2 regions of the Bacillus sp. XB1 genome follow, and region 2 is predicted to be linked to the other one. Evidence: riboswitches for the same ligand, from Rfam matches in the RefSeq annotation. Region 2 holds a riboswitch; the other holds the start of a gene.

Region 1 (15,775 bases), 1.0 Mb from region 2:
CTTTTTCTTGGCATACGAATTATGCTAAAAATGGAACAATGCTTGAAGCGGTAGTAGAAACTGTATAGGTTTGTATCGTACGAAATAGTAAAACGAATGAGTGAGTTTGAAGATTAAATTTTAGAAAAAGAGAACACCAACTTTTAGGGATGGTGTTCTTTTTCTTTAAAAAAATTGTACTGGTTATAATAAAGATTTATAAAAATAACCTCTAATTTATGAAAAAAAAGGTTTTTTGAAGTGCTTTCCGAATCAATTTAGTAGTTTACATATCGAAGGTGAGGAGAAAGAATCATGAAGATAAGAGAAGCGTTATTAAGTGAAGCAAATGAATTAAGTGAATTCGCACTACAATCAAAAGCAACGTGGGATTATAGTGAAGAATTCATACTTGCTTGTAAGGAAGATTTAACAATTACAGAAGAATACATAAAAAATAATTTTGTATATGTTTTAGAAAACGATAATGCGAAGATTGGTTTTTTCTCATTTTTACGTAATGATAAAGCTCTCGATTTCTTGTACATTCATCCTGATTACAAAGGAAAAGGTTACGGGAAAATACTTTGGGAGTACGTAATAGAAAAAGCCAATGAACTAGGATTAAAAAGTTTTACGATTGATAGTGATCCGAATGCAAAAGGATATTACTTGAAAATGGGGGCACAGTTAATAGGAGAGACACCATCAACTGTCTTTAAGGGTCGTGTACTGCCTCTTTTGAAATATGATGTGTAAAACTATTAATAGTAGGGGAAGATTAGAATGGATGATGTAAAGGAAAAAAGAATATATGAAGCACTAATAAAATCGTGGTCGATTGAAACGAGTTCAAAGTGGACAATTGAAAACCCAGCAAAGGGACAGTGTGGTGTAACGGCTCTAGTCGTTCAAGACATATATGGAGGAGAAATTAAAAAGACAAAAGTAAGAGAGGTATGGCACTTTTATAACTTTATAGATGGGCAGAGATTTGATTTTACAGAGACTCAATTCAATGGGAAATTGAATTATATGGATGTGGAATCAAATCGGAAAGAAGCATTTGCAGATACAAATGAAAAACAATATAGCATTTTGAAGGAAAAAGTAACGAAAGAATTCAAATTATCTTTTGACTCTTAATCTTTAATAAGTTACTATAATGGTGGTAACTTATTAAAGGGAACTTCATAGAGTTGAAAGGGGAAATACTTTTGAAAACAACTTATGTAAACGCTACAATTGTAACGATGAATGAACAAAACGAAGTGATAGAAAATGGATATATCATTGTAGAAAATGATCAAATTATAGATGTAAAGAGCGGAGAATTCGCTAATGATTTTGAAGTAGATGAAGTAATTGATATGAAAGGAAAGTGGGTTTTACCAGGGCTTGTAAATACACATACACACGTTGTAATGAGTCTCCTAAGAGGTATTGGCGATGATATGTTATTACAGCCGTGGCTTGAGACGAGAATTTGGCCACTGGAAAGTCAATTTACTCCCCAAATTGCGGTCGCTAGTACGGAATTAGGATTACTTGAGATGGTGAAAAGTGGTACAACATCATTCTCTGACATGTTTAATCCAATTGGAGTAGATCAAGACGCAATTATGGAAACGGTATCAAGGAGCGGGATGCGAGCTGCTGTTTCAAGGACTTTATTTAGCTTCGGAACGAAAGACGATGAAAAGAAAGCGATTGAAGAAGCTGAGAAATATGTGAAGCGTTACTATAACGAAAGTGGCATGTTAACTACGATGGTTGCACCACATAGTCCATATACATGTAGTACAGAATTGTTAGAAGAGTGCGCACGGATTGCAGTAGAGAATCAAACGATGGTTCATATCCATCTTTCTGAAACAGAGCGTGAAGTACGTGATATTGAAGCACAATATGGAAAACGTCCAGTAGAATATGCAGCGAGCTGCGGATTGTTTAAACGACCAACAGTTATTGCACACGGTGTAGTATTAAATGAAGATGAGCGTGCATTTTTAGCAGAAAATGACGTTCGAGTAGCTCATAATCCGAATAGTAATTTAAAACTAGGTTCTGGTATAGCGAATGTAAAAGCGATGCTAGAAGCAGGAATAAAAGTAGGAATTGCAACAGATAGTGTTGCATCTAACAATAATTTAGATATGTTTGAAGAAATGCGCATAGCGACTTTACTACAAAAAGGTATTCACCAAGATGCAACAGCTTTACCAGTTGAAACAGCTCTTACACTTGCGACAAAAGGAGCTGCTGAAGTAATCGGGATGAAACAAACAGGATCACTTGAGATTGGAAAATGTGCTGATTTCATTACAATTGATCCGTCTAATAAGCCTCATTTACAACCAGCGGATGAAGTGTTATCACACCTTGTATATGCTGCTAGTGGAAAAGATATAAGCGATGTAATTATTAACGGAAAACGTGTCGTTTGGAATGGCGAATGTAAAACGTTAGATGAAGAGCGTATTATATTTGAAGCAAGTCGTTATAAACGAGGTTTGCAAAGATAACTAATTATGTGGCAGTTGAAAAAGCTATCCTTTTAAAAGGATAGCTTTTTTCTTGAACGAATAAATATTCAAAAGAATGTCGCATCTTTCTGTTCATATTTCTGCTATAATATATAACGCTTTATAATATTTTATACTTAAGGAGAACAACTCATGAAGCGAAAAAAGAGCCATTTAATGGTAATGGCACTTGTTACATCTTTATTATTAACAGCTTGTAATAATAAAGCGAATAAAAGTGATACAGAGGTTAAAAAACAAGTGTTAAATGTAACAGTATCAGAAGAAATTCCTTCTCTGGACACTGCGAAAACGATGGATGGTACATCAGCACACGTTATGCAAAACATATTTGAAGGGTTATATGTATTAAATGATCAAGATCAGCCTACTCCAGCAGTAGCAAAATCGTTTAAAAGAAGTGAAGATGGTAAGAAATATACATTTAACTTGCGTAAAGATGCAAAATGGTCAAATGGAGATAATGTAACAGCAAATGATTTTATATTTGCATGGAAACGTGCAATTAACCCTGAAACGGCATCTCAATATGCATACATGCTCTTTTATGTGAAAAATGCGAAAGAGATTAATAAGGGAACAATGCCTCTTGATGCACTTGGGGTTAAAGCAATAAATAATTATACGTTAGAAGTTGAACTGGAACAGCCAGTTCCGTATTTTTTACAGTTGTTAGCACTACCTATATACTTACCACAGCATGAATCATTTTTGAAAGAACAAGGAAACAATTATGCATTGGAACCTAGTAATCTCATATATAACGGGCCATTTGTATTAGAAAAATGGAAGCATGAACAAGAGTTTCAATTAAAGAAGAATGCTGCATATTGGGATCGAAAGAAAGTGAAATTAGACGAAATAAACTTTCATATCGTAAAGGATACAATGACAGCTGTAAATTTATATGAAGCCGGAGATTTGGATCGAGTACCTATTAATTCGCAAATTGTAGACAAGTATAGAGGGAATAAGGAATTACATATGTCGAGTGATCCTGGAATTGCCATGCTTCGTTTTAATGAAAAAAATACCGCGTTAGCAAATAAAAAGGTGCGTCAATCTATTTCATTAGCGTTAAATAAAGATGATTTCGTTGCTCACTTTATTAATAACGGAGCAAAGCCTGCAAGTGGGCTTGTACCAGTTGGTCATGTAAATGAAGTGACCGGTAAAGATTTTAGAAAAGAAAACGGAGATCTTTCTTCATATGATTTGCAAAATGCGCAAAAGATTTGGAAAGAAGCGAAAAAAGAGCTTGAAGTAGAGCAAGTAAACCTCGAGTTTTTAACGTTTGAACAAGATAATGCAAAACGGATGGCAGAATATATAAAAGGTGATTTAGAAAAGAATTTGCAAGGACTCACGATACAAATTAAACAACAGCCATTTAAGCAAAAATTACAGTTAGAACAAGCAGGTGATTACGATATAACTATGGCAAATTGGGGACCTGACTATAAAGACCCAATTAGTTATTTAGAGTTATTTACGACAGGGAATCCGAATAATAAAATGAATTATTCTAATGTTCATTACGATGAATTAATAAAGAAAGCGAAAACGGATTTTGTACTAGATACGGAAAACCGATGGGAAGCGTTGCGAGAAGCCGAGCAGGTATTATTAGAAGATGCTGCGGTAGCGCCGCTTTATCATATTGGCTCAGCATATGTACAAAAGGATTATGTAAAAGGAATTGAAAAGCATCAATTTGGTGGTATTTATACTTATAAGAATGCTTATATTGCTAATGAATAAATACAAAAAACCTTACTTTTTAAAAGTAAGGTTTTTTACACATGAATTCTATTAAACCGATTTCAATAAAGCGTAAAAATTCGTATCATATGGGACATCATCTTGATACATATAATTTTTTAGAACGCCTTCTTTTTCAAAGCCTAATTTTAATAGTACTTTATTGGAAGCTTCATTTTCAAGAAATACAATTGCTCCAATCCGCTTTAAATGAATCGTATGGAAACCGTATGATATAACCTCAGAAACAGCTTCAGTCGCATATCCTTTTCCCCAGTGTTCAGGCAAAAAGGCATAACTTATATTGGCTCGTTTATGCTCAGAAGACCAATCGTGAAAACCAATGGTACCAATGAGTTCTTTCGTGTCTTTTAATTCGATTCCCCATTTTATACCGCTTCTTGCATTGTAACTCAACTTAAAATTATGAATGATTTGCTTCACTTGATCAATATCTTGTAACGGTTTTTGGCCATAATAGCGCAGTACATTAGTATTAGAAAAGCATTGTAGTATACGCGGTGCATCTTCTTCGGTAAGTTCTCTTAAAATGAGTCGGTCTGTTTTCAATATAGGAAACATGCTTTCACTCCATTTCTTTTGAAACTAGAATGTGTTGTTATTATATAATCTAGTCTGAAAATAAAGATTATTCAAGAGGGGAGTATGGTTTTAATTTATGATAAAATTGATTGTGGAATATATTTCAAAAAGAGGTTTGTATATGGAGAAAAATTCAATTTTAATTGTAGATGATGATCAAGATATTGTTCAATTTATAAAAGTGAATCTAATGCAAGAAGGTTTTAAAGTTTTTAGTGCTCATAACGGAGAAGAGGCTTTAGAAATAATAAATAATAACAGTATTCAACTTGCTATTTTGGATATTATGATGCCACAAATGGATGGGATAGAATTGTGTAGAAGGATTAGAGAGAAACATAGTTTACCAATTATGTTTTTAAGCGCGAAATCATCGGATGTCGATAAGGTAATTGGATTTAGTACTGGGGCAGATGATTATATTGTGAAGCCGTTCAGTACAATTGAATTTATCGCAAGAGTGAAAGCTCAATTAAGAAGGTATACATATTTCAACCAAAATGCTGTCCAAGTAATGGAAAAGAAAATAAATATTAGAGGTTTAGAAATAGATGAAGCGTCGAGAACTGTAATGTTATATGGAGAAACAATGAATCTTACGAAAACTGAATATGATATTTTACACTTAATGGCAGCCGCAAGGAATCGTGTGTTTACAATTGAAGAAATATATGAGAGCGTTTGGAACGAAAGAGCCTATGAAAGTAATAATACAGTAATGGTTCATATTGCAAGATTGAGAAATAAAATTGAAGAGAATCCAAAAGAACCGAAGTTTATACAAAATGTTTGGGGAGTCGGATATAAAATTGAAGATTAGATCTTTACAGGGTATTAGGGCGAAAATTTTTTTAGCTTTCATATGTAGCATCTTGTTAGCGACTGTAAGTATAATAGTGCTTCAAATTTTAGTTGGAAATATATATAGTCATGTTAATGCGTTAGAGGAAAAATATTCATTTTTATACTTTATAGTTTTTTTGATTTTTACTACGACATACTTTGCATGTATGACAAAAACAATGATGAAAAGATTGTCTGAAATTAATAAGAACGTGAAGGAAATAAGTAATGGTAATTTTGAAGTACATATACCTATTTCAAAAAATGACGAGATTGGTGAATTAGCGACGAATGTAAATAGAATGGCCAAAAGTTTAAAAGAGTCTATCGAGAATGAAAAAAAATCACAGGAAATGAAAAATGAAATGATTAGTAATATTTCTCATGATTTACGAACGCCAGTAACATCTTTAATCGGTTATGCGGACCTGTTAGGAAATAAACTCCATTCGAATGGAGAAGAATGTGAACAGTATGTAAGTATATTAAAGCGAAAAAGTTATGAATTAAAACATCAAGTAGATGATTTATTAGAATACTGTCAAATAAATTATAGAGAGATTGAATTACATAAAGATGAAGTAGATATGAAAGCATTAATTGAACAAATCATGATTGGCTTTGTACCACAATTAGATGATGCTAATATGAGCTTTTATATTAAAAGTGATGAAGTGCTGTATGTAGAAGTTGATGTGGCACTTATAGTGAGACTATTTGAAAATATAATAGGTAATAGTATTATGTATGGAAAAGATGGAAAGGAAATTATAATTGGAATTTCCAATAAAACAATGAATGTTGAAGTAGAAATTAAAAATTTTGGACAATGTATTCCGGAAGAGGACCTTCCTTACGTTTTTGAGAAATTTTATCGTAGTGAAAAATCACGTAGTTCTTATACTGGTGGGAAAGGAATGGGGCTTGCAATTTCAAAAAGTATAGCCGAGCTCCATCAAGGGGATCTAACTGTACGTAGTAACGATAAAGAAACAGTTTTCACTGTGAAATTACCGCAGTATAAAAAAGTAAGAAAGTCGTAAGTATTTCTTTTATATGTCGTAATTTTTACTTTGTATCATTGAGAAAAAGGATATGAGAGTAGGGATGCGACATGTGGAAGAAATTTTTATTAGTGATTATAGTTTCTTTTTTAATTATAAGTTGGATCTTAGTTTATGTAGCTAATGGTGTTACATCAGTTTTTGTTTGGTGGAGTATTCAGGCTTTTAGTTTTATTTCAGTTTTCCTCTTGGTAGGATCAGTAATAATATTTTTTTGGAAAGGCATTTTTAGAAAGCGGATAGATAGAACGCTATTTTTAATCATTCTGTTTTCTATCATTGGAGCTTGGCCTGTCGGTTGGTTTGCTAATATAGGTAGAATTGCTTACCCAGCAGATATACAATCTATGAGTCCTAAAGCAGTAGTTCGTGTTCCTTTGAATGAACGAGCATTAATAGGCTGGGGCGGTGATCAGTTAGAAACGAACTATCATGTTATAAAGCCAAATGAAAGGTGGGCATATGATATCCTCATTCCACCTGCTGAAGTGAAAAGTAGTAAGTTAGAGGATTACGGAATATATGGAGCGAAAGTAATGGCACCAGCTTCTGGGACGGTTGTATCAATCAATAATGATGAAAAAGATTTAATTCCCGGATTGGATGATTTTCAGTCAATGGCAGGGAATTACATATATTTACGGATAGATGAAACAGAGACATTTTTGATTCTTGCCCACTTAAAGAAAGGGTCCATTAAAGTTAGAGAAGGACAACGTGTAAATGAAGGAGAATTTCTTGCTCAAGTCGGTAACTCAGGAAGTTCAAGTGAGCCACATTTACATATCCATCATCAAAGGCAAAATCCGTCTAAGGTAAGTATGTTTTTTGCGGAAGGATTGCCACTTTACTTTCGAACTGAAAATGGTGTCATGATGCCGGAAAGAGGGACATACATAAGTGGTAACTAGAAGAAAATCATTTCATCCAAAAAGGGTATTCCAAATTAAAATTGGAATACCCTTTTTCATTATCCTACAAATGTTTGATACAGTAAGAAGATATTTAAAATGATAACGAGTGCGGCAATTATCCAAGCGATAAATGTTGTTATACGGTGGTTAACGAGTGCACCCATAATCTTTTTGTTACTTGTAAACATAATAAGTGGTACTAGCGCAAATGCAATACCGAATGATAAGACGACTTGGCTCATGACTAGAGCGTAAGTTGGATTTACACCTAAAGCGATAATAACTAATGGTGGAATCATTGTAATAAATCGGCGTAAGTATAACGGAATATGCATGCGAATGAAACCTTGCATAATAATATCACCCGACATTGTACCGACAGAAGAGCTAGATAGTCCTGCTGATAAAAGTCCAATTCCAAATAATGCAGCTGATACAGGACCTACTAAATTGGTAAATTGAGTGTAAGCAACATCTAAATCTTCAACGTGCAAGCCGTTTTTAAAGAATAGTGCAGCAGCAACAATTAACATACTTGCATTAATTGCTCCAGCAATAACCATTGCAATAATAATATCGATAAATTCGAAACGAAAAATCTTTTTCTTTTGTTCGTCATTTGTGCCGACCACGCGGCGTTGTGTTAAGGCAGAATGCAAGTATATTGCATGCGGCATAACTGTTGCACCTAAAATCCCTGCTGCAAGTAATATACTGTCTACACCTTGGAATTTTGGAATAAATAGTCCTGAAAGAAGGGGACTTAATTCTGGTTTTGCATAAAAAACTTGAATCCCAAAAGCGATTACTACAATGAAAATCATTCCTGTAATAATAGCTTCTAGTGGACGAAATCCTCTACGTTGAAACTCAAGAATAATAAATGATCCGGCTGCAGTAATTAAAGCGGCAGGTAGCATCGGGATTCCAAATAGTAAGTAAAGCCCCAAAGCAGCTCCAATAAATTCCGCTAAATCTGTAGCCATAATAACTAGTTCACCTTGTATCCATAAGCCGATAGACACAGGCTTTGGAAAGTTTTCACGAGCTATTTCGGGTAAATTGTTTCCTGTAGCAATTCCTAATTTAGCTGATAAAGTTTGGATTAATACAGCCATTAAGTTAGAAGCGAGTATAACCCATAATAGTAAATATCCATATTGTGAACCAGCTGCGATATTGGTAGCAAAGTTGCCAGGATCAATATAAGCAACGGACGCGATAAAAGCGGGTCCTAAAAATGGTAACAGTCTTTTCCAGCCTTTTGTTTCTCCACTTAAAGCTAAGTGAGCTGATTGTACAGTTGTACTTTCAGAAGGGAGATTTTCATCTTTTGTTATATCTTTATTCATAGTAGTTTTCCCCTTTAAAATGTTAACTTGATGAAATTATTGTATTTATTCTTACTCATTATTTCAATACATTTAAATATGTTATATGGTAATTTCATTTGAACACGAAAGTTTCCTTAATGCAAATTATATGCCTTTATACAATGGATGGTGTGATAACGTAAAATGAATTGGGAGTTTATGGTGTGATGACATGGGGAAACATAGTGAATTAAAGGGCTGTTTTTGAAATTTATGTGAACATAAAGCCGATAATACAGCATATTAATTGATGGAATTGCATTTGTATGATATATAATATATTGGGATTACAACATAACCATAGTGTTTTGGTGTGTAATCTTGTTTTTTATTTTTGTTAACTGATAGAAAATAGTATAAAGAAAATGGGATTCATTTTCTTATTATATATGTTTTGATATGAACGTTAACTTATACATGATTTAAAAAATTAGATAGGTGGTAGAAATACATTGGCAACTACAAAACCATACAGAGTATTACTATATTACATGTACACAACAATTGAAAACCCAGAAGAATTCGCGGCAGAGCATTTAGCATTTTGTAATTCACTTGAATTAAAAGGAAGAATTCTTGTAGCAAAAGAAGGTATTAACGGAACTTGTTCTGGAACTGTAGAACAAACAGAGAAATACATGGAAGCAATGAACAATGATCCACGTTTCGATGGCATCGTATTTAAAATAGATGAAGCTGATGGTCATGCATTCAAGAAAATGCACGTGCGTCCTCGTCCAGAGTTAGTTACACTTCGTCTAGAAGATGACATTAACCCACACGAAATAACTGGGAAGTATTTAGAGCCAAAAGATTTTTATGAAGCAATGAAACAAGAAGATACAGTTATCATTGATGCACGAAATGATTATGAATTTGATTTAGGTCACTTCAAAGGTGCGATTAAACCTGATATCGAATCATTCCGTGAATTACCAGATTGGATTCGTGAAAATAAAGAAGTACTTGAAGGTAAAAAGATTTTAACTTATTGTACAGGCGGAATTCGTTGTGAGAAGTTTTCTGGTTGGTTAGTTCGTGAAGGCTATGAAGATGTAAGTCAGCTTCACGGCGGAATTGTAACGTACGGAAAAGACCCAGAAGTACAAGGTGAGCTTTGGGATGGACAATGTTACGTGTTCGATGAGCGTATCGCTGTACCAGTAAACCAAAAAGAACATGTTATCGTTGGTAAAGACCACTTTACAGGTGAACCTTGTGAGCGCTATGTAAACTGTTCAAATCCAGAATGTAATAAGAAAATTTTATGTTCTGAAGAAAACGAAGCGAAATATTTACGTGCATGTTCTAATGAATGTCGTGTAAGTCCACGTAACCGCTACGTAATACAACATGAATTAACGGAAGAGCAAGTAGCTGCTGCATTAGAGCAAATCGAAGCAGGGAAGTAAACTGAATTCGTATAATAAAAGGGGTACTCCAAGTTTAATTTTGGAGCACCCTTTTTTTATTATCCGGCCCTTTTATTTGTCGGTTTTTGTCGGTAAGTCGATATATTAAAAAAATCGCTGATATATTTTGAGTTGCGCTGATATATCTTAAAAATCGCTGATATATTTCGAGTTGCGCCGATATAATCGGAAAATCGCTGATAAAAATTTCACTTACTGCAGCGCACCAAGAATTTGAAAATAACTTTCTTTAATTTTTATCTTCTTTCTCTTTAACGGCAGAAAGTACAGTTTGTTTTACCCAAGCTTTTCTTCGTTTATGCTGTAAACCCCATTGGTATAAACTTTGGGCTCCTAAAATAAGTGAAATGACAATGCCGCTAATCGCAATTAATAGAGCGAAAAATTCAAGAGGTGACGATATTTTGTTTGAATCGGTGTTTCTTAAAAGGTCAATCATAGTAAACCCTAACATTTGGCCCACTACAGAGTAGAGCGTTAAAATTAATAATAAGAGGCTATCTTTTTTAGAGGCGACATTTTCTTGATATTTAAACAAACTATCAAGATTTTGTTTCGCGTTCGAGTATAGAACCTCAATATTAAAAAGTTTTCTTAAGCGGAAGAAAATATCTTCACTTTGTGATTGGGATACTAATTCTAAAGAAAAATAATTAGCAGTGAACGAATTGATCGAATAAATTAATTTCTCTATTTCATTAGTATCTTGTTCAATGTTTAGCTCAGCATAGGCGTTTGCCATTTTTAATAAAACAATTTTATGGAATAGGTTTAATAATAAAGCGTAATAAAATTCCCCGTACATTTGACTAGCAAGTTTAGCGATTTCGCGTTCTCCTTCATTTGTTACACATGTAAAAATATGTTCTTCCATTATGAAATAACGATTTGGAGCCCATCTCTGGTAAGCGTGTTTTTTTAAATAGTCATGAATGTAAGGAAGGTTATTTGCACTCACATATGGCTTACCATCACTTGTTAATCCGGAAAGACTAGAAGTACGATAAACATCCACTTCATTAAGTTCCATACCTTCTTTTAGTGACAATAAAGTTTGGACGTACATTCTTTGGTCTTCGAAGAAAGGGAAGGTTTGAAAGTATGAACTTCTTAATCTCTTCTTTTCAAAGAAATCAGTTACGCCATGAAATAAATAACCAAAAATGAATTTTTCAACTTGGGAATACTTTTTTCCGTTACATTCAATACAAATAGTCTCATTTGTATCATTTTTAGTTTCAAGTACACGGAAGCGAGCAGCGAATTCGATTGCTTCAGATAAAGTCATGTTTGGAGCAGTGTTTACTTCTGTTCGAATTGTTAAGAAGCCAAGTTCATAAGGACAAAGTGTTACATCAATAGAGTGTATCTTGAATGGGATTGAAATAAGGTTTGTTGTTAAATATCCAGTTAAGTTAAGGTCCTTTGAATAACGTTGCAAGCCCTTTTGATGCTCTGAGTGAGGAAAGAGAATTTTATTTGTAAATGAAAGATAGTATGCTTCCATATTTTGATGTGAAACTTTAAACTCCCCATAATATGTATTTTCATCATAGAGATGATCAAGCCGAAAAGGACGGAAATCGTTTTTTTGTAAGAAAGGGAACATATTTTGTTCATATCCAGCTTTAAAAGAAAACGGGAATATAAATTGAAATATAGCTGTTGCTACATCTTTTTCCTCAATTGCTTGTATTGCCTCCATCTACATTGTTTCCTTTCCATATATGCTATAGAAACAACATGCCCAAATTTATTTGAAAATAACCACTGTTTTATACTCGATTGAGAGTGAAAATTCAGCTTATTTAGCAGAGGACATGTATAATGTTATGTATACTAAAAGTTATAAAATTGTATTTTGAAAAGGGGGATGCTGTATGCGGATTTTAGTATTAGGCGCTGGTGGAGTCGGAGGATTTTTTGGTGGCAGATTAGTCGAAAAGGGAGAAGATGTTACATTTCTTGTTCGTAGTAAACGGAAAAAACAATTAGAGGAAAGAGGACTTGTAATCCGAAGTGTTAACGGGGATTTTTCCTTTCAACCGAAATTAATAACGAAGGAAGAGAGAACTTCTCCATTTGATGTCATTTTATTTTCAACAAAAGCGTATCACTTAAACGAGGCAATTCAAGATTTGAAGCCGTTTGTTGGCGAAGGTACTGTAATCATTCCATTGTTAAATGGTATCGCTCATTTATCACTATTACAAAAAGAATTCGGCGAAGAAAAAGTACTTGGCGGTTTATGCTTTATCGAGACGACGTTAAACGATCAAGGAGAAATTGTACAAACTAGCGCTGCCAACAGACTTGTGTTTGGAGAAATTAAGTCTCAAAATTCAGAGAGAGTAAAGCATATTTCTAAAGCATTTGCAGGTACGAAATCTAGTTTTGTTTTAAGTGAAAATATTACGCAAGATATGTGGCATAAATATTTATTTATTACTGTAATGTCCGGTGTGACAACGTTAATGCGTGCACCAATTGGACCAATTCGTGAAAGTGAAGGCGGCCGTGATTTTATCCGTAATGTATTTGAGGAATCTGTACAAATTATGAAAGTATTAGGAGCTCCAATAAAGGTTAATATTGCCCAGGAACATATGAAAACAATTGATAAAATTTCGTATGATATGAAGTCATCGATGCAACGTGATATGGAGAAGGGTTCGTTTATTGAAGGGAAGCACTTGCAAGGATATTTACTGGATGTAGCAGAGCAATTTTCTATAGCGGCACCATTATTAGGCACTATATATCAAAATTTAAAGGTGTATGAAGAGATGACCTTTAACAGATCTGTAATAGAATTAGATGTATGAAAAAATAAAAAAGATAGCAATATATAAGTGTATTGCTATCTTTTTTATTTTTTTGTATGACAAATTATTTATTTCTTTTCGTTCTATCTGTCAAATTTATTTCCTGTTCACGTTTACCATATAACTGATTAATTTCATTTGCTACTGCATCTAAATATGAATCGGAAAAAATAGGCTTCTTTTCTTTAGACATAGGGGTCTCCTTTGCGGATTTTTTAGTATTCATTATGTATATTTCTCAGTGGATTATGCACAATCATTTTAATTTTTTTCTTATTAAAAATTTTTGTTTACTTTTTGAAAATAAAGGAGTATTATAATCCACAGTTTCAATTTTCTAAATCGCTGAAACCGCATGGTACGGGGGACCCGTTTTTACGGATCAGTACATAATCCGATGGGGTGAATCCTTAAAAAAGGTAGGGCTACTCATAGGCCCGAATCCGACAGCTAACCTCGTAAGCGTTATATTGAGAAGGAAGGTGGAGCTTGTGCGACAAAAAAAATAATGTCTACAAGTCTATTTCGCTATGGCTTGTAGACATTTTTTGTTTTCTGAGTAAATAGTTTACTGGCTGCAACAAGCAGAAAAGTTCGTACAAAATTATTGGAGAGTGGACAGCATTGGTTTCATCTATTAAAAGATTTTTAATTGGAAGACCGTTAAAATCAACGGAGCTTGGAGAACAAAAGCTTAATAAAACGAAAGCTTTAGCTATTTTATCTTCTGACGCATTGTCATCAGTTGCTTACGGTCCAGAGCAAATTTTAATTGCTTTAGCAGGTGTTGGAGCGATCGCTTATTGGTATTCCATTCCGATCGCTGTTGGGGTATTAGTATTATTGACAGCCCTTATTTTATCTTATCGTCAAATTATTTTTGCTTATCCGCATGGCGGGGGAGCGTATGTTGTATCAAAAGAAAATTTAGGGATGAATCCAGGCTTAATTGCTGGAGGATCTTTATTAGTTGACTATATTTTAACTGTTGCGGTAAGTGTGTCCGCTGGTACAGATGCAATTACGTCTGCGTTTCCTAGCTTACATGCACACAACGTAATTATTGCGGTTATATTTGTTATATTAATTACGATATTAAATTTAAGGGGAGTAACTGAATCAGCTTCCGTTTTAGCATATCCTGTTTATTTATTCGTTTTAGCACTATTTATATTAATTGGTGTGGGCATATATAATATTTTAACTGGTCATGTTTCACCCACTTTACATGCGCCAATTGGTACACCAGTTGCAGGGATTAGTTTATTTTTATTACTAAGAGCATTTGCATCAGGTAGTTCTGCTTTAACAGGTGTTGAAGCAATTTCAAATGCAATTCCGAACTTTAAAGATCCTGCGCCAAACAATGCTGCAAAAACATTGCTTGCAATGGGTGCATTACTTGCTGTGTTATTTTCAGGAATTGTATTTTTAGCTTATTATTACGGAGTGACTCCGAGTAAAGAAGTAACAGTTGTTTCTCAAATTGCTGAACAAACATTTGGACGTAATTTCATGTACTATTTCATACAAGGTACAACAGCTTTAATATTAATTCTTGCTGCTAATACAGGTTATTCTGCATTTCCTTTATTAGCGGTTAACCTTGCAAAAGATAAATTCATACCGAGAATGTTTACGATTAGAGGAGACCGCCTAGGTTACTCAAACGGTATTATTATACTTGGAGTTGCTTCGATTATTTTAATTGTAGCTTTCCAAGGGCAAACAGAACATTTAATTCCACTATATGCAGTAGGTGTATTTATTCCATTTACACTTTCTCAAACAGGGATGGTATTAAAATGGCTTCGCGAAAAGCCTGAAGGATGGGCTTTAAGATTAACGGTTAATTTAATTGGTGCAGTTATTAGTTTTATCGTAATGAGCATGTTCTTTTTAACTAAATTTGCACAAGTTTGGTCGATTCTTATTTTCTTACCAGTTATTATCTTCTTATTCCATCGAATTAAGAAGCATTATGATGCAGTGGGTGATCAATTAAGTTTAAAAACTTGCGAGCCTCTTATTCCAATTGAGGGGAATGTAATTGTCGTTCCTGTAGCAGGTATGACGCATGTAGTAGAAAATTCATTGAACTATGCGAAATCGCTTTCGGCAGATCAAGTTATCGCAGTATATGTTGCTTTTGACAGAGAAGAGGAAAAGAAATTTGAGGAGAAATGGAAGAAGTGGCAACCTGAAGTAAGGCTTGTTACATTACATTCTCATTATAGAAGTATTATTCAGCCGCTAACGAAGTTTATCGATACAGTGCAATATAAGGCAAGTGAATCGAATTACCGTGTTACGGTCGTTATACCACAGTTCATTCCGAAAAAAGGTTGGCATAACATTCTTCATAATCAATCCAGTTTACTTATACGTGCGTATTTACTTTATAAAAGAAATGTTGTTATTACGACAGTTCCAT
Region 2 (15,775 bases):
TATGCAGCTCATATATGGCCCTTTAATTGATACAAAAGGGAGAAAATCTGTCCTTATTCCTAGTTTAATTATTAGTACGATTGCTTCAATCGGATGTGCTTTTTCGGCAAACATTTATTTATTTCTCTTTTTTAGAGCTGTTCAAGCTATAGGAATAGCGGCTATACCTGTAGTTTCAGCAACGATTATCGGCGATTTATTTGAAGGAAAAGAACGCGGAGAAGCGATGAGCCTATACCAAATGTTACTTGCCCTCGCACCTGCAATGGCTCCTCTCATAGGTGGTTATCTTGGCAGTATAAATGGTCACTTATCTGTATTTCTCTTTTTATCTACACTTGGCATTATCTTATTAATGATAAACATTTCACTACTTCCAGAAACAAAGCCAAGTGTAATTAAGCAGTCTAAAGCACAAAAGAATTACTCTCTTATCTTAAAAAATAAAACTGGATTTTCTATTACTCTTATTGGCTTCATTCAATTTTGTATTTACTTTTGCTTTCTCGTTTTTTTACCGAGTATTTTAACAAATTCATTTCATTTAACTGTAAATAAAATTGGTCTTATGTTTGTACCAATGTCTCTTTCTATCATGCTAGGAAGTTTTTGCTACAAGTTTTTGCAAAAACGCCTCACAACAAAGCAAGCTTTATTTATTACGAGTTTCTTCAATATTATATGTGTCGTTTTATTCTCTTTCACATATAGCATCAATATCCCCTTCATCATTATCGTTACATCTTTGTACGGTTTTAGTATGGGACTTTCTATGCCAACTCACACTACTTTATTAACAGAAGAATTCGTACAAGAACGTGCAACAGCTATCGGTATATACAACTTCATCCGCTATCTTGGTATGGGTACAGGGCCACTTATAGGTGGATTTCTTTTATTTAACCAAAATTACTTTTGGATTTTCTTCCTAGGTGCAATTATGTTTTTACTTGTAATCTTATATGCAATGAAAATGCTAAGTTTTCATGCTGTACAAAAATTAAAATAGAGCCCCCAAAATGTCGGCTCTATTTTACCCTCTTTGATCCGCAACAATATGAATATCAATATACTTTGTTTGTCTCATAATTTCATTTACAATAGAGCCTTTTCGTATTTCTTCCCACCTTGTTCTTGCAGATTGTCCAAGTAAAATTTGCGTCACTTGTAATCTTCTTGCGACTTCAATAATAACATCCGCTGGTTTTCTCCCTTTCGCCTCTTCTAATACAAAACTCGCATCAAATTGATTGGTTAACGATTTCCACTCTTCAATCGTCTGCTTTTTTCCAGCTGAAATAGAATCTATATTTTCCCTCTCAACGTTTAATACGTACAATTCAGCATTTAACCGATCAGCCATGCGCCATCCCCGTCTTATTAATTTCTCCGCTGTTGAACTGTATTGTACACAAACGAGAATTTTTTCTTTTACGCCAATTGGTTCTATTACTGTTTGGCTAATTTTCTCGTCCATATCATCAGCAACTTCTCGAAGTGATAATTCCCTAAGTGCTCCTAAATTATTAAGTGTAAAGAAGTTTTGTAAGCTTTGCTGAATTTTTTCTTCTTTATATATCTTTCCGTCTATTAGTCTCTTCCTTAATACCTCAGGCGTTGCATCAACGAGCTGAATTTCATTTGCTTTTTGTAAAATAAAATCTGGAATTCGTTCTCTTACTTTTACATTCGTAATTTGAGCTACAATATCATGAACACTTTCTAAATGTTGAATATTAAAAGCTGATAATACCGATATACCAGCCTCTAACAATTCCTGCACATCCATATAACGTTTCTTATATTTAGAACCAGGAACATTACTATGAGCAAGTTCATCCACTATGACTACTTGCGGCGCGCGTTTTTTTATTCCTTCCACATCAAGCTCATAAAATACCTTTCCTTTATACTGTATTTCTTTTAAAGGAACTTTTTCTAAATCAGCAATTGCTTCTTCCGTCTCTTTTCTTCCATGCGTTTCAATTAAACCAATTACAATATCAATTCCATCTTTTTTCATTTCTCTTGCATCAAAGAGCATTTTATAACTTTTTCCTACGCCTGGAGCTGCTCCGACATATAGCTTTAACTTTCCGCGATTTTGCTGACGAATATATTCTAAATATTCCTCTGGCGTTCGCCTTTGAAACTTCGGTTCATAATCATCTGCATACAAAATAAACACTACCTTTCATTCGAAACAACGCTACCTCAATCCATTAGATTGAGGTAGCACTGTTACTATTTCATTAATTTCTGTAATGCCAAATTTAGCTTTAAGACGTTTACGCGGGTCTCTCCAAATAAACCAAGCGCAGCACCTTCTGTTTGATCTTTAATCAATTGATTAAGTTTTTCTTTCGGAATATTCGTTAATTTTGAGATGCGATTCACCTGCACCGAGGCCGCCTTTGGACTAATATCAGGATCAAGCCCTGAACCTGAATTTGTCACTAAATCTATCGGTACTTCTGTAACTGGAACAGCTGGATTTTTTTCCTTCCAGTCCGCAATACTTTTCTCTACTCGCTTTGCTAAATCTGGATTAGATGGTGCATAGTTATTTGAACCAGATGCTTCAGCCTTATATTCAATACTAGAAACACGCCCTTGAAAATAACGTGGATCCGTGAAGTTTTGACCAATTAATTTAGAACCAATCACTTCATTTTTATCATTATATATTAGACTTCCATCCGCATTATCCTTCATCACTGCTTGTGCAATACCAGTAACAATAAGTGGGTATACAAGTCCACACAATACTAGAAATGTAAAAGTAATACGGATAATTGGTGATAGTATACTTTGTTTCTTCTCCATCTTTTTCCCCTCTTCCTTATATAAACAAGCCGACAATCATATCAATTACCTTAATTCCAATGAACGGAACGATAACTCCACCAAGCCCATAAATAAGTAAGTTTCGGCTAAGCAATGCATTAGAACTCATCGGTTTATATGCAATACCTTTCATCGCTAACGGAATGAGTAATGGAATAATAACAGCGTTAAATATTAATGCTGATAAAATCGCTGACAATGGTGATGTTAATTTCATAATGTTCAATGCTTCCATTTGCGGAATCGCAAGTGTAAACATTGCTGGAATGATTGCAAAATATTTCGCTATATCATTCGCAATACTAAACGTCGTTAACGCACCTCGCGTCATTAACAATTGCTTACCAATTCCTACAACCTCAATAATTTTCGTTGGATTCGAGTCTAGATCAATCATGTTGGCCGCTTCTTTCGCTGCTGTCGTACCACTGTTCATCGCTAATCCAACGTCGGCCTGCGCTAATGCCGGAGCATCATTTGTACCATCACCTGTCATCGCTACAAGTTTCCCTTTATCTTGCTCTGCTTTAATAACAGCAATTTTATCTTCCGGTTTACACTCAGCAACGAATTCATCTACTCCAGCTTCTTTTGCAATCGTTGCTGCCGTTAACGGATTATCACCTGTACACATAACCGTTTTAATCCCCATTTGGCGTAACTGTTCAAAACGCTCACGCATACCCGGTTTTACTGTATCCTTTAAATAAATTAAACCGTAAATACGATTATCTACTGCAACTACAAGTGGTGTTCCGCCCTCTTTTGAAATTAAGTCTGCTTTTTGATTTACATCTTTCGGAATTATTCCGCCTTGTGACTCAACCCATTCAATAACGGCACCTACAGCACCTTTTCTCACTTTCGTTCCGTCTTGTAAATCAACACCACTCATTCTCGTTTCTGCTTTAAACGGAACAAACTCACCTTGTTCTGCAAGTTCTCTATTATATGATATAGATTTTCCCTGCACATACTCGATAACAGATCGACCTTCTGGTGTTTCATCTAAAACAGAACTAATAGCGGCCCACTTTCCAACTTGCTCAATCGTTTCATTTCCTACAGGTAATAATGTATGAGCCATTCGATTCCCAAAAGTAATCGTACCTGTTTTATCTAAAATAATTGTATTAATATCGCCCGCAGCTTCTACTGCTTTCCCTGACATCGCTAACACGTTAAATTTTGTCACCCGGTCCATCCCAGCAATACCAATCGCTGATAGCAAACCACCAATTGTCGTTGGAATTAAACAAACTAATAATGCAACTAGCACAGCAGTATCAATTTGAAACCCTAAATAATTTGTAAAAATCGGCAACGTCACAACGACGATCAAGAAAATAAGAGTTAAGCTTGTTAATACTGTATTTAAAGCAATCTCATTCGGCGTTTTTTGACGAGCAGCTCCTTCTACTAAAGAAATCATTTTGTCGATAAATGATTCACCAGGATTACTCGTAATGACAATTGTAATTTCATCACTTACGACCATCGTTCCACCTGTTACGGAACAAAAATCACCGCCTGCTTCTTTTATAACAGGAGCTGATTCCCCTGTAATTGCAGATTCATCTACAGATGCTAATCCTTTGATTACTTCGCCATCATTCGGAATCATTTCTCCTTGTTTTACGATAACAACGTCACCTTTTGTAAGATCAGTTGCTGAAACTTGGACAATGTCTCCATTTTCTTTTACAATATTTGCAAACACATCTTTCTTCGACTGCTTTAAAGAATCGGCTTGCGCTTTACCACGACCTTCTGCTAATGCTTCTGCAAAATTCGCAAATAAAACTGTAAATAATAGAATGAGAGAAACTGTTATATTAAACCAACCTGGTATACTACTAGAACTACTTGGAAGAAAAGATAAAATGAACGTAATGATAAATCCAATTTCCACAACGAACATAATCGGATTCTTTATCATGACTTTCGGATTCAATTTCGCAACGGATTGCTTCATCGCATGTGTTACGATATCACGATCCATCGTTTTCGCTTGTCTAACTTCATCTTCTACAGCATGTATTTGTGACTCATTTAATTGTTTTTCTTTTACTACTACCGGTCTCATCATTTACCCTCCATTACTTCAATGTAAGAAATTCTGCAATTGGCCCGAGTACTAACATCGGGAAGAATGTTAATGCACCGACAATTACAATTGTTCCGATGAAGATGCCACCAAATAAACTATTATCTGTACGGAACGTTCCGACTGTTTCTGGCACTACCGTTTTTTCTTTCAGCGAAGCTGCCACTGCTAGCATCGTAATTAAACTGAAGTAGCGTCCTAAAAACATAACTAAACCAGTCGTAATATTCCAAAACGGTGTATTATCTCCTAATCCTTCAAATCCAGATCCGTTATTCGCAGCTGACGATGTATATTCATATACAACTTGCGTTAAACCATGAAAACCGGAATGAGAGATAGCATCCGTCCCTAAATTTGTTGAAAGAGCTAATGCCGAAAATCCTAAAATGAGCAATGGATGAAATAAAATCGTGACCGCGATTAATTTCATTTCCTTACCTTCAATCTTTTTACCTAAAAACTCTGGTGTCCGTCCAACCATTAACCCAGATATAAACACCGCGATAATTGCATACATAATAATGTTTACAAAGCCTGCTCCAACGCCGCCATACACTGTATTTAACATCATATTTACAAGTGGAACTAGACCGCCAATTGGTGTTAACGTATCATGCATCGTATTAACAGCCCCAGTTTCAGCAGCTGTCGTTACTGTTGCGTATAGTGAAGAAAATACTGTTCCAAATCGTACTTCTTTCCCTTCTGTACTTCCTTGTACATGTTCGATACTCATTCCATTTAATGCCGGGTTCCCGTTTAGTTCAGATGTCGTAATCGTTATAAACCCTAGTAAAAATACCATAAATAGTGACACGAAAAGGATGCGACCTTGTTTTTTATTTCCTACCATTCGTCCGTACGTAAATGGAAGTGCTGTTGGTAATAACATCATAAGCATCATTTGCAAAATATTACTCATTTGTCCTGGATTTTCAAAAGGATGCGTAGAGTTTGCTCCGAAAAATCCACCGCCGTTATTTCCAAGTTCCTTAATGGAAACAAATGATGCAACTGGTCCACGTAATATACTTTGCTTTGCACCTTCAATCGTTTGTGCTGTAACCGCTCCATCTAACGTTTGCGGTACGCCAAGTGCGACAAAAACTAGTGCCGCAATAAATGCGATAGGAAGAAACACTCTCGTTAACGCTCTCGTAAAATCAACGAAAAAGTTACCAAGTTCTTTTCCAGCAAGTCCTCTTATAAAAGCCATAACGAGCGCCAATGTCGTTGCTGGTGCCGCAAACATTAAAAATGTAATCCCGATTAATTGTGATAAATAGGATAAACCATTTTCACCGCTATAATGCTGTAAGTTTGTATCAGCCATAAAACTAATCGCTGTATTAAAAGCGAGCGTAGGCTCCATCCCTTCAATATGCGCTGGATTTAGCGGCAACACACCTTGTAATCTGAAAATGAAATATACAATAACAATCATAAATCCGTTGAGTAAAACTAATGATAATGCGTACTGTTTCCACGTTTGATTGTATTCTTTTACACCCGTAATTTTAAAAATAAGTTTTTCAAAAGGCCCGAATACTTTATCTAGCATTTTGCTACCTTGAAAAGCTTTTTCTAAATAAATCCCCATTGGCTTTGCTACTAAAATAAACAAGAGCATTGTAATAATGACTGCAACCCAAATCATAATGAATGATTCCCCCTAATTAAAACTTCTCTGGATTTAATAATGCATACACTAAATACACTGTAATTGCTGCGACAATAACTGATAAGACAATCATCATGATTGCTTTCCTTCTTTCACAACTTTATCTGACCAACTTGCAAGACTTGCCATTGATGCAACTAATAAAATAAAAATCCCGACCATTACAACATCTAACATAGCTATCCCTCGCTTCATTTTTGTTAAAATTTACCATTTAAATGTTAAAAAAGAACACTGAGCTCTACTCAGTGTTCAAAAAATGAACAACAAAAAGTAAACCTCCTCTCTAAACGCTTACGAGGTTAGCTGTCGGATTCGGGCCTAAAGAGTAGCCCTACTTTCAAAACTGAAAGATTCACCCCAAGTGACGATGCACAAAATTGGTTCCCCCGCTCCATTTCTGGAACTCAGCGATTTTAGGTTTTTTTGGAAATTTTATGAATGATTTATGAGAGTAAATATACTCCTCTATATTTCACTTGTAAAGGGGTAAATTACTGAAAATAATAATATTTACATTCATTTAAACGCTTACATTGAAGATTATTACTATTATTTCATCTATTTTCTTTATTTCTCTTCTCTTTTCTTAAAAATGACCTTTTAAATATGAAATAAAAAGAGCGAATGAGATGAAGTGCATAGCTTGTTGCACTCAGCATTCGCTCTTTTTATTCAACCTTTATTCTCCTCGTAAAAATGCACGTAAATTTCTCCCGCGAATATAAACTTGTGTCAATTCTGCATGTAGCTGCTCATACTCGGTAATATCCACCTCTAAATACAAAGCATCTTTTGATGGTAATATAATATACGGCCCTGGAAAAAGGGGATCGATCTGAACCAATTCTTGAACTCGCTCTACCGATACTGCCCAACGATTTGCTATATCTCCAAGTAATAATACCTTCATCATTTCTTCCCCCGCCCTATTCAAAAAATAAAAAAGAAATATTATCACAATTTGTAAACACGACAAACTTAGCTCCAATTGTTTCATAGAGCCTCGCTGGATATCGTTTATTCCTTGTAACAACAGTAATAGGTGCTTGAAAAGAAAAGCGAATGTGTTCTGTGAAAAAACTAACGATTGGAAGCTCATCCCCTAGTAAAATCACCTTCTTAATACACTCACAAATACTAGTAAAGTCCTGCTCCTTACTGCAGCTATAAGTCCAATCAAACCCACAATTCCTAACTTCAGCCGCTATCTCTTCATTTGCTGTAAAAATAATTAACTCATGTTGAAATGATACTAGATCTCTTAAACTATCTACCTTACTTTCTTCTCCAACACAAATAAGTGTTAGTTCCATGTACCTCATCCTCCTTAGTATAAAAGAAATCAAACATAGATTGATATTCCCCTATACTAATCAGATCGATGAAGTGATGTATCCATCATGGCACCGTCCTCTCTCAAGACGCTTACGAAGTTAGCTGTCGGATTCGGACTTTGAGAGTAGCCCTACTTTCAAACTTGAAAGATTCACCCCTAGTGCCTACGCACAAATTGGTTCCTCCGCTCCATATAATTGGACTCAGCGTTTACAAAAAAATGTATTCTGGCTGATATATTACTCCTGTATTTTGAAAAAGTAAACAGAAAAAAAGCCAGTTATAAAACTGGCTTTTCACTTACCTATGCACGCGTTCTATTCACTTTATATGCAAAATGATTCGTCGGTCCATGGCCACTACCAATATTCAATGGCTCTTCAATTGCTATACTAATAAATCGTTTTGCTTCTTGAACAGCATCTTGAATTGAGTATCCTTTCGCAAGTCCTGCTGTAACCGCTGAAGCAAATGTACACCCACTTCCATGCGTTTGCTTTGAAGGAATTCGCTCGCTTCTAAACTCAATAAATTCTTCTCCATCAAAGAGGAAATCAATTACTTCATTACCTTGATATTCTGCATGTCCGCCCTTCATAAGCACATATTTAGCACCTAATTCGTGCAATACTTTTGCAGCTTCCTTACTATCTTCAACATTATGAATCTCCATCCCAGTTAACACTTCTGCTTCTGGGACATTCGGTGTTATAACAGTTGCTACTGGTAATAAATATTCTTTTAATGCTTGAACTGCTTCTTGCTGTAATAATGATGCACCGCCTTTTGCAATCATAACGGGATCTAGCACAATATTATTCCAGCCAAACTTTTTAATTTGTTCTGCAACAATTTGAATTATTTCACTACTAAATAACATTCCTAGTTTCACTGCATCTGGTGTTAAATCCGTACCAATTGAATTCAACTGTTCTGTAATACCTTCTAACGGAACAGGATATACCCCTTGAACGCCAAGCGTGTTTTGAGCAGTAATTGCCGTAATAGCCGTCATTCCGTATACACCAAGCTCTTGGAATGTTTTTAAATCTGCCTGAATTCCAGCACCGCCGCCGCTATCAGACCCTGCAATTGTTAAAGCTTTATTCACTTTCATCCCACTCATCCTTTTCTATCCAAAATAGCGATGATAAATCGTTTTTGCTTCGCTTATATCTTTCGTTCCATGTACGAGCACACGGCCATCTTTAAAGGCGACTAACCTCTTGTCTTCAATAGAAAATGATAGTAAATATGGATTTATATTTAAATCATTCACACGACCTTCCAACAACTCTTTATATTGTTCAAAATTCATTTCCTCTTTATGAGGTGGTCTAATTTGAACTGTATTTCGCCCGCATAAAACTGCTGTTTTTGATGTGTTCTCTTTATTTAAATACGGATATAATGCATTCTCTCCGCATGAAGGACAATTATGCTGGCGAAGCTTTTGCACATTCATACATGAATACTCATTCTTCCACATATCAAACGATACAAGCCCATCTCGAAGTGATTCGTAATCTTCTACTAACAGTTTAAGAGCTTCTGTTACTTGATGAGAAACGACAAGAGATACAGCAGGTGATATAATACCCGCTGTATCACATGTTGCCCCGCCAAGCGGAATCGACTGTAATAAACATGATAAACATGGTGTTTTACTAGGAAGGATTGTGTAAGAAAGACCGTAACTACCTACACATGCACCGTAAATCCATGGAATAGAATATTTTTGTGCTATATCATTCACAATAAAGCGTGTTTCAAAATTATCAGTCGCATCAATAATTACATCAACATTTGTAACAAGTTCTTCTAGCTCTTCAGCTGTTACATCTTGAACGAGAGCTTCTATTGTTACATCACTATTAATCTCTTCTAAACGTTTTTTAGCCGCTATAGCTTTTGGAAGATTATTCTTTACGTCGCTCTCTGCATACAATTGTTGTCTTTGTAAATTACTCCAATCTACATAATCACGGTCAACAATTGTTATCTTGCCAACACCTGCTCTTACAAACATCTCTGCATTTGCACTACCTAATGCACCTGCACCGATAATAAGCACATGCTTTTCTCTTATCTTTTGCTGTCCTTCTTCTCCAATTGGAGAAAATAGTTCTTGGCGAGAATATCGATTATTCAACTACGCTCATTCCTTCTAAAGGACTACTTGCCGTTGCACAACGCTTGCGTGCAATACGACCTGCTTCAAATCCTAAACGACCTGCTTCAATACTTAATTTCATTGCTTGTGCCATTTTAATAGGATCTTTTGCTCCTGATACAGCTGTATTTAATAACACGCCATCTGCTCCTAATTCCATTGCAAATGCTGCATCAGCTGGGCTACCAATACCGGCATCAACGATAACTGGTACTGTTGCTTGTTCAATAATGAAGCTCAAATTTAATGGATTTACAATACCAAGTCCTGATCCGATTGGAGATGCTCCTGGCATAATCGCATGCACGCCAAGCTCTTGTAATTTACGTGCTAATACAACATCATCAGATGTATACGGAAGTACGATAAATCCTTCTTCCAGTAACATTTCAGATGCCTTTAACGTTTCTACCGGATCAGGTAATAACGTTCTATCATCACCAATAACTTCTACCTTTATCATGTCACAAAGCCCAGAGGCTTTTGCTAATTTTGCAATACGAACAGCCTCTTCAGCGTTTTTTGCTCCTGCTGTATTTGGTAATAACGTATATTTTTTCACATCAAGTTTCTCTAATAAATTAGGTTGCTTTGCATCAAAGATATCCATACGACGTACTGCAAACGTTAAAATTTCAGCTTCAGAAACGTCAATTGCCTTTTGCTGTACGTCAAAATCAGGGAATTTACCTGTTCCTAATAAAAGTCTAGAATGAAATGAAAATGGTCCAATGTTTAACATAATCAACCGCCTCCTACGAAAGTTACAATCTCAATTTGGTCTCCATCAAAAACAGATGTATCTGTATGATCATCTTTTTGTAAAATATCTTTATTACGCTCTACTACAACAATTCTGTTATCTAACTCTAAATGTGTAAGTAGCTCAGCTACTGTTTTTACACTCGCTGGCACTTCAATTTGGTTACCATTAATTTTTAAATTCAAACTTCCATCCCCTTTCTAAACGCTTCTAGAAAGCAATGAATCTAGCAAATGATTCTCTTGCTTTCCTTCTATTAAATCGGCCATATATTGACCAGAAATAGGACTTAATAAAATACCGTTTCGATAATGGCCCGTGCAAGCATATAAACCTTTTATTTCTTCATGCTCTCCCATATAAGGAGCTTCATGATTCGATTGTGGTCGTAATCCTGCCCACGTGCTTTCCCATTCTGCTTCTTTTAAAGCTGGCAATATTGTATAAGCACGCTCTAATATAGAAGTTATACTTTCTGGCTGCACAGTTTTATTGAACGTATGTGGCTTCATTGTTGCCCCAATTACGTAACGTCCACCGCGCTTTGGAGTAATGTAAAATCTTTCTTGAAAAATAGGTGCTTTTAAAAGTTGTTTTCTACTTCTTACCGCAACCACTTCTCCCTTAACTGGATATGTACCCCAATCACGGTGAAAATAACCTAGTAACTTCGTGCTCCATGAACCACCTGCAATAACGACTTTCTCACATGTGACAATACCTTCACTTGTAATAACTCCAGTCACTTTATTATTTTCAATACGGATATCAAATACTTCCGCCTGTTCATATATATCAGCACCGGAAATTGCCGCAGAATGTGCGAATGCTTTCGTAAGCTCTGGTGCAATAACATGACCGTCTTTCGGATAATATACTGCTCCTATAATAGATTCGGATAGATATGGCTCTTTTTCCCGCACATGGTCTCCCGTTAGAAAATAAGAATCTTCACCTGTTTTCTGCTGCCAATCCATAATGTGAAGAATTCTTTCCTTCTCATCTGCATTTTGAGCAATACGATAAATTCCTTTTTCTTCATATCCAATATCAATACCCGTCTTTTCACGTAAAACTGCTGTAAGTTGTGGAAATATAGCACGGCTTTCTCTAGCAAGGTCAAATAGCGGGTCATATTCATCCCATTCTGCCTGCACCCCAAGTAAACCAGCGGCTGCTTTCGAGGCTTCAGATGCAATCTGTTGCTTCTCTACAATCGCTACTTTATGTCCTCTTTCTGCTAGAAAATGTGCAACTGAACTACCAATTACACCACCGCCAATTATCGCTACATCATACTTCTTACACATGTTTTTCCGCCCACTTTCTTATTGATTCCTTATAAGATTTCGCTTTGCTATACGGGTTACTACTACTTATAATCCCAGACATAACTGCTATACCACTTACACCGTTAGTAAGAACATCCACTGTGTTTTCTGGGGTAATTCCTCCAATTGCTGTAATCGGTATAGATAAACACCTTGCAATGTCTGAAATTTCTTCAAGCCCTCTCGCTGGCACACCTTTTTTACAATCTGTCGGAAATACATGGCCATAAACGAGTGAATCCGCTCCATTTTTAAAAGCTACTATTGCTTCATCTAGCGAATGCACAGAATAACCGACATGCAAATACGAAAACTTTTCTTTCACTGACTTTACATCTGTACTTCGATATCCTAGTTGAACACGAGGTATATTTAATAAAATTGCAATATCAATTCGATCGTTTATGACAATTTTAGAAGCCGGAAAGCCCTCCATTAATAGACTTTCCACACCTTCATATAATTCCTTCGTACTCTTCTCACGCTCACGAATATGCAAATAATCAATCTCACTCTCAATTTGCATCGCTACATTCACTAACTCTTCGAATGGCATATGGCCATTTGAGATTACGTGGAGCTCATTTTTCATATTCATTCGCCTACTTTAAAATATTTTCGAATAGTTCATCGGCTGGGACGGTTTCTTTCGTCATTCCTTTGTCCTTCAGCCACTTATTTTGTTTCTCCCAAGATTCTTTTGAATCTGATAAAAATGGCTCATCTTTCGTTTCCATCTTCTCTAATAAAATTTTCATACTTTCCTTTTCAACTTCTGGCACAAGTGGGAAGTTTTCTTTTTCTTGATGATTTAATAAAATATTCAATGCTTCATCTGGGTTTTTCTTCATGAAATCATAGCCCTTTTTCGTACCACGTAAGAAAGCTTGCAACGCTTCTTTATCTTTTTTCAACGTTTTATCACCTGTTACAAACACAAGCTCATGGTAGTTTGGTACTCCGTAATCAGCTGGATTAAAGTACGCTGGTTCATGGCCTTCATGACGCATAACAGGTACTTCATGGTTAATGTATGCCCCTGTTACCGCATCTACTTTCTTCGTAATTAATGCTGGTACTAAATCAAAGCCAACATCAACTACTTTCACTGTATCAGGATTACCACCAGCTTCTTTTACCATCGTTTTTAAATACATCTCACTTAAAGGTGTTCCAGAGTATCCTACTGTTTTTCCTTCTAAATCTTTCGGTGATCGAATGCCCGCTGATTTCAGTGATACAACATGATTTAATGGTGAACGTACGACAGCTCCAATTGATTTCACTGGAATTTGCTCATTCGCTCTCGCCATAACAACATCTGGCTGATAATACAAGCCAACTGTCACCTTCCCTGCTGCTGCCAGCGTTAATGGATCAGTCGGATTAGAAGGGAATTTAATATTTACCTTTACACCTTCTTCTTTAAAGTATCCTTTTTCAATTGCTGCATAGATAAAGCTATGTACCGCATTTGGATACCAATCTAACATGACTGTTATTTCTTTCTCTTTTTTACTTTTGTCTGATGCTGAATTACTCGAACATCCTGCAATTATTGCAATTAATAATGTAAACACAAAGATGCGCTTTAAAAATTTCATGAATACTTCCTCCAACTAATGAATTTCTTTTCTAATATGGAAATAATTACGACGAAGAAAATAGCTAATAATGATAACAATACAATAGGTGCAAATACGCCAGCTCCATCTAACTGCGTCATCATTCTCTTACTGAAATATCCAAGCCCAGCTTGTGCACCGAGCCATTCTCCAATTGCTGCTCCGATAACACTAAGCGGAACTGCAATTTTTAAAGCTGAGAAAAAATAAGGAAGAGCAGATGGCAACTTTAATTTGAGAAAAATATCTCTTTTTGTTGCTCCATATGTAACTAAGAGCTCCTCCCATTCTTTTTTCGTACTACGCAGTCCATCATACGTATTGACCGCAATTGGGAAAAACGTAATTAAAACTGTGACAACAACCTTACTCCAAATTGTGTATCCAAACCATAAAACAAATAGCGGAGCAAGCGCAGTAATCGGAATCGTTTGTGAAGCAACTAATAATGGATAAAATGCTCTCTCCATCCATGTACTCGCATTCATTAACATCGCTAGCCCTACACCTAATACGATAGAGATAACAACACCTATTAAAACGACGTATAACGTTGCAGGTAAATGAACTGTAAATAATATGTCTTTTAGTTTCCATATCTTCATTACAATCGCAGAAGGTGACGGTAAAATGTACATCTCATCTACAATTCTTGCTCCTATTTCCCACACAGCTAGTAAAATACTAGAAAGTGTAATAGCAGGAACTAATTCTTTCAATCGGTTCATCACACAAGTACCTGCCTTTGTAACATACTAAGAAGCTCATCTTTCAGCGCTAATACTTCCGGTTTATATAAATCTTTTCGTGTTCTGTTATGATCAAGCGGTACAGTCCGCTCAGTCAAAGTCGTTATCGGCTGCTGTTCCACTACTAAAACTCGGTTTGAAAGAAATAACGCTTCTTCAACATCATGAGTAATGAATAAAATTGTTTTTTCCCACTCTTGCCATTGTTCAAACAACCATTCTTGCAAAGAGGTCTTCGTTAAAGCATCCAACGCACTAAATGGTTCATCTAACAGCAATATTTCCCCGCCTGTTAATAAAGTTCGAATAAAAGATACACGTTGTCTCATACCACCAGATAAATCTTTCGGATATTTTTTCTCATACCCTTGCAAACCAAATTTATGTAACAGTTCCTTTGCCTTTACTTGTGCTTCTTTCTTCTGTACACCTTGGCACTCTAGCGGCAGGGCAGCATTCTCAATAATTGTTCTCCACGGCAAAAGCATATCTTTTTGCGGCATATATCCTACAGGATGGTGCTTTGTTTCTGTCAGTTCTATCTGTCCAGTACTTACCTTTTCTAGACCTGTAATAAGGCGAAATAAAGTACTTTTCCCACATCCACTCGGTCCGATAATACTGACAAACTCTTTCTCATGTATAGAAGCATTTAATTCATGGATGATTGGTTTCTCATCGTAATGAAAAGAAACATTATGAAACTGTAGTATGTTCTTGCTCCTCAAATCCCCACATCTCCTTACGATAGGACATATCCCAGAATAAATATTCAAATCGACTGGAATATAAGAAAATCTCCTCTAATCTTTCTAGTTCTGTCTCAGACTTTCCAACTGCCATTTTATTTAATAAATCTATTAACCAAATACACAGATTACCGTATTCTTCCGAACTATATCCTTGAATCCACTCACCAAAAAACTCATGATCTCTTGCTCCAGGAATATCATTTAAACGCTTTCCAATTTCCCAATAGCTCCACATACATGGAAGAAGCGCTGCTATTAATTCCGCAAGTGTGCCATTTTGAGATACAGACATCATGTAATTTGTATAAGCTAAATTTTTAGCAGATGGTTTCGCAGACTCTATCTCCTCTATAGAAATTCCAAGTCTTTTTGCATATTGTTTATGGATTGTCATTTCGCCATTTAA

What was found. Region 2 has a riboswitch for cyclic di-AMP ahead of ACK1U5_RS14930 (hypothetical protein). Riboswitches for the same ligand answer to the same signal wherever they lie in the genome.
Region 1: it holds a riboswitch for cyclic di-AMP, as region 2 does, so the genes downstream of both, ACK1U5_RS09450 (APC family permease) here and ACK1U5_RS14930 (hypothetical protein) in region 2, are expected to answer to the same signal.

The regions. Positions count from the first base shown of each region.
Region 1 covers NZ_JBNRIL010000001.1:1,866,077-1,881,851, reverse strand. The annotation lists gene ACK1U5_RS09520 (acetyl-CoA hydrolase/transferase family protein) at 1-68, shown strand, start outside; gene ACK1U5_RS09515 (GNAT family N-acetyltransferase) at 295-738, shown strand; gene ACK1U5_RS09510 (YunG family protein) at 766-1,125, shown strand; gene ACK1U5_RS09505 (bifunctional S-methyl-5'-thioadenosine deaminase/S-adenosylhomocysteine deaminase) at 1,179-2,504, shown strand; gene ACK1U5_RS09500 (peptide ABC transporter substrate-binding protein) at 2,658-4,286, shown strand; gene ACK1U5_RS09495 (GNAT family N-acetyltransferase) at 4,338-4,868, opposite strand; gene ACK1U5_RS09490 (response regulator transcription factor) at 5,011-5,709, shown strand; gene ACK1U5_RS09485 (HAMP domain-containing sensor histidine kinase) at 5,675-6,775, shown strand; gene ACK1U5_RS09480 (M23 family metallopeptidase) at 6,847-7,707, shown strand; gene ACK1U5_RS09475 (Nramp family divalent metal transporter) at 7,767-9,062, opposite strand; gene trhO (oxygen-dependent tRNA uridine(34) hydroxylase TrhO) at 9,536-10,495, shown strand; gene ACK1U5_RS09465 (hypothetical protein) at 10,746-12,221, opposite strand; gene panE (2-dehydropantoate 2-reductase) at 12,397-13,341, shown strand; gene ACK1U5_RS09455 (hypothetical protein) at 13,406-13,534, opposite strand; cyclic di-AMP (ydaO/yuaA leader) riboswitch at 13,675-13,821, shown strand; gene ACK1U5_RS09450 (APC family permease) at 13,966-15,775, shown strand, end outside.
Region 2 covers NZ_JBNRIL010000001.1:2,895,177-2,910,951, forward strand. The annotation lists gene ACK1U5_RS14890 (MFS transporter) at 1-1,009, shown strand, start outside; gene kdpDN (KdpD-like non-kinase potassium sensor) at 1,034-2,188, opposite strand; gene kdpC (K(+)-transporting ATPase subunit C) at 2,245-2,826, opposite strand; gene kdpB (potassium-transporting ATPase subunit KdpB) at 2,843-4,933, opposite strand; gene kdpA (potassium-transporting ATPase subunit KdpA) at 4,947-6,614, opposite strand; gene kdpF (K(+)-transporting ATPase subunit F) at 6,634-6,714, opposite strand; gene ACK1U5_RS14920 (SipW-dependent-type signal peptide-containing protein) at 6,711-6,815, opposite strand; cyclic di-AMP (ydaO/yuaA leader) riboswitch at 6,916-7,061, opposite strand; gene ACK1U5_RS14925 (hypothetical protein) at 7,321-7,554, opposite strand; gene ACK1U5_RS14930 (hypothetical protein) at 7,568-7,954, opposite strand; cyclic di-AMP (ydaO/yuaA leader) riboswitch at 8,048-8,195, opposite strand; gene thiD (bifunctional hydroxymethylpyrimidine kinase/phosphomethylpyrimidine kinase) at 8,281-9,093, opposite strand; gene thiF (thiazole biosynthesis adenylyltransferase ThiF) at 9,109-10,128, opposite strand; gene thiG (thiazole synthase) at 10,121-10,891, opposite strand; gene thiS (sulfur carrier protein ThiS) at 10,894-11,097, opposite strand; gene thiO (glycine oxidase ThiO) at 11,113-12,222, opposite strand; gene tenI (thiazole tautomerase TenI) at 12,215-12,835, opposite strand; gene ACK1U5_RS14965 (ABC transporter substrate-binding protein) at 12,846-13,847, opposite strand; gene ACK1U5_RS14970 (ABC transporter permease) at 13,844-14,596, opposite strand; gene ACK1U5_RS14975 (ABC transporter ATP-binding protein) at 14,596-15,345, opposite strand; gene tenA (thiaminase II) at 15,314-15,775, opposite strand, start outside.